Regions from separate parts of the Nocardioides pacificus genome, predicted to be linked through region 2. Evidence: riboswitches for the same ligand, from Rfam matches in the RefSeq annotation. Region 2 holds a riboswitch; the other holds the start of a gene.
The links. A riboswitch is a leader RNA that binds a small molecule or an ion and turns the genes downstream of it on or off. The one in region 2 is predicted to bind cobalamin.
Positions count from the first base shown of each region.

Region 1: another riboswitch for cobalamin. It lies ahead of bluB (5,6-dimethylbenzimidazole synthase); the one in region 2 lies ahead of ACYU7L_RS16805 (nitrite reductase).

Region 1 covers NZ_BAAHCI010000014.1:292,951-297,356, reverse strand. The annotation lists gene ACYU7L_RS17835 (cobalt-precorrin-6A reductase) at 1-315, shown strand, start outside; gene ACYU7L_RS17830 (hypothetical protein) at 312-599, opposite strand; gene ACYU7L_RS17825 (class I SAM-dependent methyltransferase) at 831-1,619, shown strand; gene ACYU7L_RS17820 (hypothetical protein) at 1,710-2,144, opposite strand; cobalamin riboswitch at 2,231-2,420, shown strand; gene bluB (5,6-dimethylbenzimidazole synthase) at 2,437-3,126, shown strand; gene ACYU7L_RS17810 (sensor domain-containing phosphodiesterase) at 3,087-4,280, opposite strand; gene ACYU7L_RS17805 (TetR/AcrR family transcriptional regulator) at 4,379-4,406, opposite strand, start outside.
Region 2 covers NZ_BAAHCI010000014.1:76,796-81,201, reverse strand. The annotation lists gene ACYU7L_RS16810 (UvrD-helicase domain-containing protein) at 1-2,006, opposite strand, end outside; cobalamin riboswitch at 2,070-2,263, shown strand; gene ACYU7L_RS16805 (nitrite reductase) at 2,322-3,203, shown strand; gene ACYU7L_RS16800 (precorrin-8X methylmutase) at 3,200-3,865, shown strand; gene ACYU7L_RS16795 (precorrin-2 C(20)-methyltransferase) at 3,862-4,406, shown strand, end outside.

The sequences.
Region 1 (4,406 bases), 220 kb from region 2:
GGGGACCGGCCGGTCCTCGCCCGGGTCGTGGACCCGCTGGAGGACATCGACGCAAGGCCCGTGCCCGCCAACTGGACCTCGGTCCTCGACCGTGGCCCCTACGAGCTCGCCGGCGAGCTGGAGCTGATGAGGAGCCACGACGTCGCGGTGGTGGTCACCAAGGACTCGGGCGGGGCCTACACCTCCGCCAAGCTCGACGCCGCGGGTCGCTGCTGCGCGGCCGTGGTCGTCGTACGGCGACCGGCGGTGCCGCAGGGCGTGGAGCTGGTCGAGGGCGTGTCGCAGGCAGTGGAGTGGGTGCGGGGCCGGCTCTAGGTGACGAGCAGGTCCTGGAGACGGCGGCCGGCGACGCGGCGCTGTTGCCGGATCCGCTGGCGGTCGCGCTCGGTCACGCGACTCCACTGCATGCTCATCACGGCGTCGGCCTGCGTGTCGCTGAAGTCGTAGTGGGCGAGCAGCGCCTCCCGGGCGGCATCACCGTCGCGAGCTCCGAAGAGGAGGTCCATCACGCCTTGAGCGTCGCGCAGGGCGATGTCGAGGGCCTCCAGGGTGGAGAGCTCGGCTCGCAGCTGCTCGATCTGGGGGGCTTGGTTGCTCACTCAATCAGTGTAGAAACCAAAGGGCGTGGACGCGTCATTCCCGACGCGATTCCTCGGGCAAAGACTCTTGCCGGCGGTTCCCCACTGGAAATCCGGTGGAACCTCAGCGGACGGAGGTGGTTGGGTCCTGCTCAGTGCTTCGTTGACGCGGCCCGGCACAGAGCGAGGCGCAAGGTGCGAATCGCCGGCGCGGCCAGGCCCGCGTGTCGTCGAGTGAGGGAGGTGATTGCGGTGGCTGGTTATGGGGCGCTTTCCGAGGTGTACGAGTGGCTGATCGGGGACGACAAGTTGACCCCCGCCACGGCCGCCGCGGTCTATGGCAGCGACGTCGTGGGCTCTCTGCCGCCCCACGCACGCATCCTTGACTGCGCGTGCGGGACCGGCCAGCTCGCCGTCGGTCTCGCGGGTCTCGGCCTTGACGTGGTCGCCACCGACGCCAGCGATGGGATGGTTCGCCGGACCGAGAAGGTCGCCCGTGAGCAGGGTGTCTCGCTGCGGGCCCTCCGCGTGAGCTGGGACGAGCTGTCCTACCACCTGGAGGACTCCACGTTCGATCTGGTGTTCTGCGTCGGCAACTCGCTCGGGCACGCCGAGGGCGCAGCCGGGCGCCTGACCGCACTGGAAGCGATGTCGCGGCTGCTGAAGCCGAGCGGACGCCTCGTGCTCACGTCGCGCAACTGGGAGCGCGTGCGCTCGGCCGGCTCACGGATAGACGTCCGCGATCGGCTCATCCGCCGCAACGACCGCGATGCGGTGGTCAGCTACCACTGGCAGATCGAGCAGCACTGGGAGCAGGAGCACTTCCTCGAGATCGTGGTTGCCCAGATCGAGCCGGATGGGGCAGTGCGAGCCTGCTCGGAGCGGCTGTCCATCTGGCCCTACCGGTACGAGGACCTCGTGGCGCAGTTGCGGAGCGTGGGGCTCACGGTGCAGTCCACCACCTTCGACCCCGAGAGCGACGGATACCTGGTGGTCGCCGGCCGCGACGAGGCGCGAGGCACGTCCGAGCCGGCGCGCTGATCTGCTTTCGTCGTCGTCCGTCGTCGACCTTCGCGGCTCGCGATCGCGTTCACCGCGCCCCGCAGGTCCTCGCAGTACGGACACACCCAGTCAGCACGAGCCGGCCCGATGAGGTGCCACGACTGTCCTGCGACGGGGCCGCGTCACCCAGACGGCCAGGAGGGCGAGCGGAGGGCGGGCCGCCAGGGAGCCCCAGAAGGCGGCCGAGCCCGGGTCCAGACCGTGCAGCGGGCTGCCGTCCACGAAGTAGAGCGGCACCTCCCAGGTCGACCACAGGGCGGCCAGCACGAGCCCGCTGCGCAGCACGCCGGGCCCCGCTCCCGCTCGGCGACGGAGGAGGTCGCGTGCGCGGGCCAGCGCGGGATCGGCCCACAGGATGACGAACACGCCCACGACCGGGCCGAGCAGGGCGACCTGTACGAGGGCGCGGCCGGCGCCCCCGCCCAGGGCGGCGGCCGAGAAGCCGAGCGTCCAGGTCCAGCCGAACGCCACCGTCACGAAACACCACCCGCGGCGCATGTCCACGACCGAACAGTCAATCAGCGCCGCGCCGAGGTTGGGCAGGGCCCTAAGACCTCGGCCGACGGCGAGGGCGGTAGGTTCGGCGCCGGCAACAACCTGCGAGGTGCCCCACCAGGGGAGAATCGGGAAGCCGGTGTGACTCCGGCACAGGGCCCGCTGCGGTGACCTCGAGTCGTCGATCACGCGCCCAGGCGCAGCCACTGGACCTCGTCGGCCCGGGAAGGCGATCGCACGATGACGACGGGAAGTCCGAAGACCGGCCTCGCATCGATCCGAGCTGCGGGAGCCTGCCCCCATGTCGAACAACCTGCCGAACAACCTGCCGAGCCACCTGTCACGCGACCTCTACGAGACCATCTTCCGGCGCCGCGACGTGCGCGCCGAGTTCACGGGAGAGTCGGTGCCCGACGACGTCCTCACTCGGGTGCTGGGCGCCGCGCATGCCGCGCCGAGCGTCGGGCACACCCAGCCGTGGGACTTCGTGCTCGTTCGCTCGAAGGCGACCCGGGCCCGCTTCCGTGAGCACGTGCAGCGTGAGCGCGAGGTGTTCGCGAGCACTCTGGAGGGCGAGCGGCGTGACACGTTCGACCGGATCAAGGTCGAGGGCGTCATGGAGTCGGGCCTCGGCGTCGTCGTGACGTACGACGCGGCGCGCGGCGGCCCCGCCGTACTCGGACGGCACGCCATCGCGGACGCCGGCCTCTACTCGACCTGCCTGGCGATCCAGAACCTCTGGCTCGCGGCCACGGCCGAGGGGCTGGGAGTGGGATGGGTGTCGTTCTACCGGGAGGAGTTCCTCCAGGAGCTGCTCGACATCCCCCACGAGGTGCGCCCGATCGCGTGGCTGTGCGTGGGCAGGGTCTCGGCGCTGCAGGAGGTGCCCGACCTCGAGCGGCACGGGTGGCGGGCGAAGCGACCACTCGAGCAGGCGGTGCACACGGAGCGCTACGGCAGCGGGGGGAAGGCGGGCCGGCCGAGCAGGTAGCCCTGTCCGTAGTCGACGCCGAGCTCACGCAGCGTCTCGAGCTCGGCCTGCGTCTCGATGCCCTCGGCGACCAGGGGCGCCTCGGTGTCGCGGGCGAAGTCGACGAGGGCCCGAGTGAGGGCGCGGCGCACCTTGTCGCTGTCCACGTCGCGCGTCAGGTCGAGGTCGAGCTTGATGACGTCGGGGGAGACGCGCAGGATGTGGCTGAAGCTGGCGAACCCGGCGCCGGCGTCGTCGACCACGATCGAGATGCCGGCGGCGCGGAGCTGGTCGGTGCGGGCCGTCAGCTCGGCATAGTCGCTGACCTGGACATGCTCGGTGAGCTCCACGCCGAGCCCCGGGTGCTCGTGGGCCAGCAGGGTCGCCTGGACGGCGTCGTCCACCAACGCGTCTGCCGACAGGTTCACGCTCAGCCAGACGTCGGGGGGCAGCTGGTCGCGCAGCTGAAGTGCCTTCTGCGCCGCCAGCAGCTCGAGCTCGACGCCCAGGTCGGCGCGCGTGGCGGCCGCGAACGCATGGACGGGGCTGGGGAAGACCTCGGGAGAGAACCGCGCCAGGGACTCGTAGCCGACGACCACGCCGTCGCGGAGCCGGATGACCGGCTGCAGGGCCATCCGCACGTCGCGGGTCTCGAGCACCCGGCGGACCCGCTCGGAGTCCTGTTGGGCGGCATGCCAGTCGTCGGTGCGCAGCCGGCGCACGTGGTTGCTGATCAGCTCGGCGATCACGCTCAGGAAGCGCTGCTCCTCGCCGCCCATCCCCGGCTTGGGGTCGCGACTCAGTGAGCAGACCATCCCGCCGACTCTCCCGTCGGCGTCGTGCCAGGGGATCCCGATGTAGGAGCCGATCCCGAGCGACGTCGTGATGGGAAGCTCGCGGGCCACGGGGTGGTGGCGGGCGTCCGGGATGACCGGCGGAAGCTGGCCGGACAGGACGCGCGTGCAGTAGGACCCCTCGAAGGGCGCGGCCTTGGCGACCGCGACGTCCATGTCGTGTCCGCTGGAGACCCGGATCTCGTGATGGGTCTCGTCGAGGGAGGACATCCAGACCAGATCGGCCTGCAGGTGCTTGCGGGCCAGTGCGAGCACGTCCTCGACGTACTCCCAGTCGGTGGAGGCCTGCTGGCGTGCGGCTTCCCGGGCGGTGGCGTGCATCGATTCCCCTCGTTGCGATGGCCATCCCCGCCTGACCGAGCGGGTCTCCCTACGGTAAAGGACCCAGTGTGCCGCCGTTCACAAGAGGGCCGGGGCCGTCACAGAGTCAGCGGCACGTGCGGGTCC
Region 2 (4,406 bases):
GGCTCGACCCGGCCCGAGCGCACCTCCTCGGCGAGATGGGCGAGCACCTTCGTCAGGGCACCGGTCACCTCGTCCGGGCTCTTGACCCGCACCAGCGTGCTCGGTGGGCCGTAGTCGCGCTGGACGGACGTGACCGTCTTCGTGAGCTGGCGCGGGTTCTTGGCTACGAACCGACTGGCGGTGTCGCAGATCGACTGGGGTGAGCGGAACGTCGTCTGCAGCCGCAAGGTGAGGGCTTCGCCGAACCACGCGGTGAAGTCGGTCATCACCGAGAGGTCCGCGCCGGCGAACCGGTTGACGGACTGCCAGTCGTCGCCGACGGCGAGCAGGTGTCGACCCGGCTTGTCGACCAGCGCCTTGGTCAGCCGTGCGCGCGCCTGGCTGGCGTCCTGGAACTCGTCGACGAGCACGAGTTCGTAGCCCAGGTTGACGACCCCCGCCTCGAGATGCTCGGCCGCCTGGACGAGCATGTCCTCGAAGTCGATCGAGTCGTCGTCGGCCAGCCGACGCTGCCACTCGTCGTGGATGGTCCAGTAGAGCTCCAGGAAGACGCGTGAGCGGAAGGTCTGCACCGCCGCAGGGGCGTGGGCGAGCCGCCGCGCGAGGTCCTCGCGGGTCAGGGAGTTCGACTTCACGTGGGTCATGAACGACCGCATGAGCCGGGCCAGATCCTCGTGTCTGATCGGCTCCGCGCCCGGGATGGGACGATCGGGGTTCCAATCGAGCGTGAGGCCGTGTGCCTTGAGGTCGGCGGCGAGGGGCTGGAACCCCGTCTGGTCGAGGATGGCCGCCCAGGTCGTCTCAATCAGGGTCGTGCCGCGCTCACGGTGCAGCTGCTTCTTCCACGCCATCCCCGCTGCGTAGCCCTCGAACGACTCGGGTGGTCGCCCGTCGCGGTCCAGCGCCCAGTGCTCGTGCCACACATCGACGTCGGGGTAGTAGAAGTCGGGCCGATACTGCGAGTGCTCGGCGTCCGCCACGTCATGGCTGTAGGGCGACTCGTACTCGTACTTCACGCCGTTCAGGAAGAGGAAGTCGGCGATCATCCGCTCGCCCTGGCTCTTCACGGTCTCGCCGTTGAACGTGCGGAACCCGGTCTCTCGGGAGACGAAGTCATAGCTGTCCGGCTCGCCGCCGTCGGGCTCCGTGGCCATTCTCGCGAAGAGCAGGCGATAGATGTCCCACTTGAAGCGGAACGCCTGGGAGCTGTCGCGCAGCTCGTCCACGATCCGGGAGACCATCTCGATGTCTTGACCGGCGTCGAGCCAGGGGGCGAGCCGCGGCTTCCTGCCGGTCGCGCGGCCGATCACCGTCAGGCCGAACCCGTGGAACGTCGCCGCCCGCAACCCGGTGCCGTCGATCCCGGCCGCCTTGAGCCTGGCGTCGACACGCTGCTGGAGCTCGACGGCGGCGTCCTTGTTGAACGCCAACAGCAGGATGCGCTCGGCCGGGACGATGTCGCACAGGATCGAGTACGCCGCGCGGGCGACCATCACCGACGTCTTGCCCGACCCGGCGGCCGCGACCACCTGGACGCGGTTGTCGAAGGCGATGACCGCGGTCGCCTGCTCGTCGGTGAGCGGCTGCTTCTCGATAGTGTCGAAGAACGTACGACGAGTAGCGAGCTCCTGGGCTCGGATCTGGGCGTTCACCGCCGCGACCGTCGGACGCAGGTCCTGGGCGAGGAGGGCCAGCAGCGAGCGTGTCTCCGCGCCCGTCTCCGCCTCCTGGGCGAGGGCCTTCAGGGCGGGGAACGCCGCCGGCTTGGCTCCCAGCCAGTCGAGCATGGTGTCGCGGGTGACCCAGCGACCGGCCTCCACCGCGTCGGACAGGCCGCGCTCGACGGCGTCCTTCCACGCCCGGCCCGCGAGCAGTGCCGGCTCAGCGTCGGCCGCCAGTCGGGTCCGGAGCAGCGCGGCTGCCCTCCTGCGGTTCGCCCTGAGCCTGGCAAAGACGACTGCGGTCGCCATGACGACCAGCGCCGCACCCACTCCTGCTGTGAACACCCTGCATCCCCCGTTTCTCGGGATGCAGGCTAGGCCCTGCGACGTCGGCTGTCCGGAGTTCCAGGTACGCTCCGCTCAGCCAGTCGTACTCCGCAACACGGAGTCAGGGAACCCGGTGCGAATCCGGGACTGACGCGCAGCGGTGAGGGGACGGGCAGGACACGCCGGCAACGGCAGCCACTGGGGCATCCGCCCTGGGAAGGCGTCCTGACCCGGTTGATCCGAGTCCGAAGACCTGCTGGCCCTGACGACACCCGTCGTCGGGTCATGGTGGGTCCCGCGTACGGGCCCGGACTCCGAACAAGGTGACTCCCGGTGAACCGGTATCGACCAGACCGCTGCCCTGGCGCGCTCCGCCCCTGGCCCGCTGACGACGGGCTCCTCGTCCGCCTCAGGCTCCCGGGCGGACGGTTGCGCGGCGACTCGCTGCGTGCCCTCGTCGCGGTCGCGGAGCGCTACGGTGACGCTCACGTGCACGTGACCGGACGCAGCAACCTTCAGCTCCGGGCCCTGCCCAGGCACGCCGGCACCGAGCAGCTGCCCAGTGTGGTCCTGGAGGAGCTGGAGACGACCGGCCTGCTGCCCAGCCGTGCGCACGACCTGGCCCGCAACGTGATGGCCTCGCCCCAGACCGGACTGGCCGGGGGACGCGCCGACCTGCGCCCCACCGTCGCAGCGCTCGACGCCGAGATCTGCGCCAGCACCACGCTCGCCGGACTGCCCGGCCGGTTCCTGTTCGTGCTCGACGACGGGCGCGGCGACCTGCTGACGCGGCCCTGCGACCTCGGGCTCGTCGCCCTCGACGGTGACCGTGCCCAGCTCCGGGTCGGTCCGGACTGGGGGCCGACCGTCGATCTCCACGAGGCCCCACGTGCCTTGGCCGACCTCGCGGTCCGCTTCCTCGACGTGCGCGGGCAGGGCCCCGAGGCCGCCTGGCACGCCGCCGAGCTCGACACGCCCCTGGTCACACCGCATCCGCCGGACCCGCACGTCCCCGACCCTGCTCCACCGCTCGGCTTCGGCCCGGTGCCGGGCGGCGTCCACACCGCCGTACCCGAGACCGGCCTCGACCGGCGCGCCGTCGAGGAGCTCTGCGCCGGCGCCTCCGAGGTCGTCGTCACCCCCTGGCGGGGCGTCCTGATCCCCGATCCCGACCTCTTGACCGGCGAGAGCCGACGACCCGAGGAGCACCCATGAGCGAGCTGCGTCGACCCGAGCGGCACTACCCCTACGTCGACCACGGGCCGGCGATCTATCTGGACTCGTTCGCCACCATCCGCCGGGAGGCCGACCTGTCCCGGATCCCAGCCACCGCCGAGCGCGTGGCGGTCCGGATGATCCACGGCAGCGGCCAGGTCGACCTCACCGAGGACCTCGTCATCGATCCTCGTCTGGTGCCTGCGGCGCGGGCCGCACTGGAGGCGGGCGCGCCGATCCTGTGCGACGCCACCATGGTCGTCAAGGGGGTGACCCGCAGCCGACTGCCCGCCGACAACGCGGTGCTGTGCACGCTCAACGAGCCGGAGGTCCCTGGCCTCGCCGCGGCCTGGGGGACCACCCGGACCGCCGCGGCCGTCTCGCTGTGGGAGCCGCACCTCGCCGGAGCCGTGGTGGCGATCGGCAACGCGCCGACCGCGCTGTTCCACCTGCTCGAGATGCTCATCGACGGGGCACCACGCCCGGCGGCGATCGTGGGGTGTCCGGTGGGGTTCATCGGCGCTGCCGAGTCCAAGCAGGCCCTCATCGACCTGGCCGCCGAGCACGGCATCGACGTCCCCTTCGTGACCGTGCGCGGTCGCCGGGGTGGCTCGGCGATGACGTCGTCGGCGCTCAACGCGCTGGCCCGGGACGAGGAGTGAGCACCGTGACTCGAGGACGATTCGCCGGTGTCGGGGTCGGCCCGGGAGATCCCGAGCTGATCACCCGGAAGGCCGCCCGGCTGATCCAGCAGGCTGACGTGGTCGCCTACCACGCGGCCGCGGGGCGGCGCTCGAACGCGCGACGGATCGCCGCCGAGCTGATCCCGGACGGGGTGCTGGAGGAGCAGCTGACCTACCCCGTCACCACCGGCGTCACCGACCACCCCGGCGGCTACGCCGGCGCGATGGCGGCGTTCTACGAGGAGGCCGCGGCCCGGCTCGCGGTCCACTTGGACGCCGGGCGCGACGTGGTGCTGCTGGCCGAGGGCGACCCGCTCTTCTACGGCTCCTACATGTACATGCACGACCGGCTCGCAGAGCGCTACGAGACCGAGATCGTCCCGGGCGTGCCGGCGTTCCTGGCCGCCGCGTCCGCCGTCGCGAGCCCGCTGGTGCGCCAGACCGACGTGCTCACCGTGCTGCCCGGCACCCTCCCGGAGCCCGAGCTCGCCCGCCGCCTGGCCGACACCGACGGCGCGAT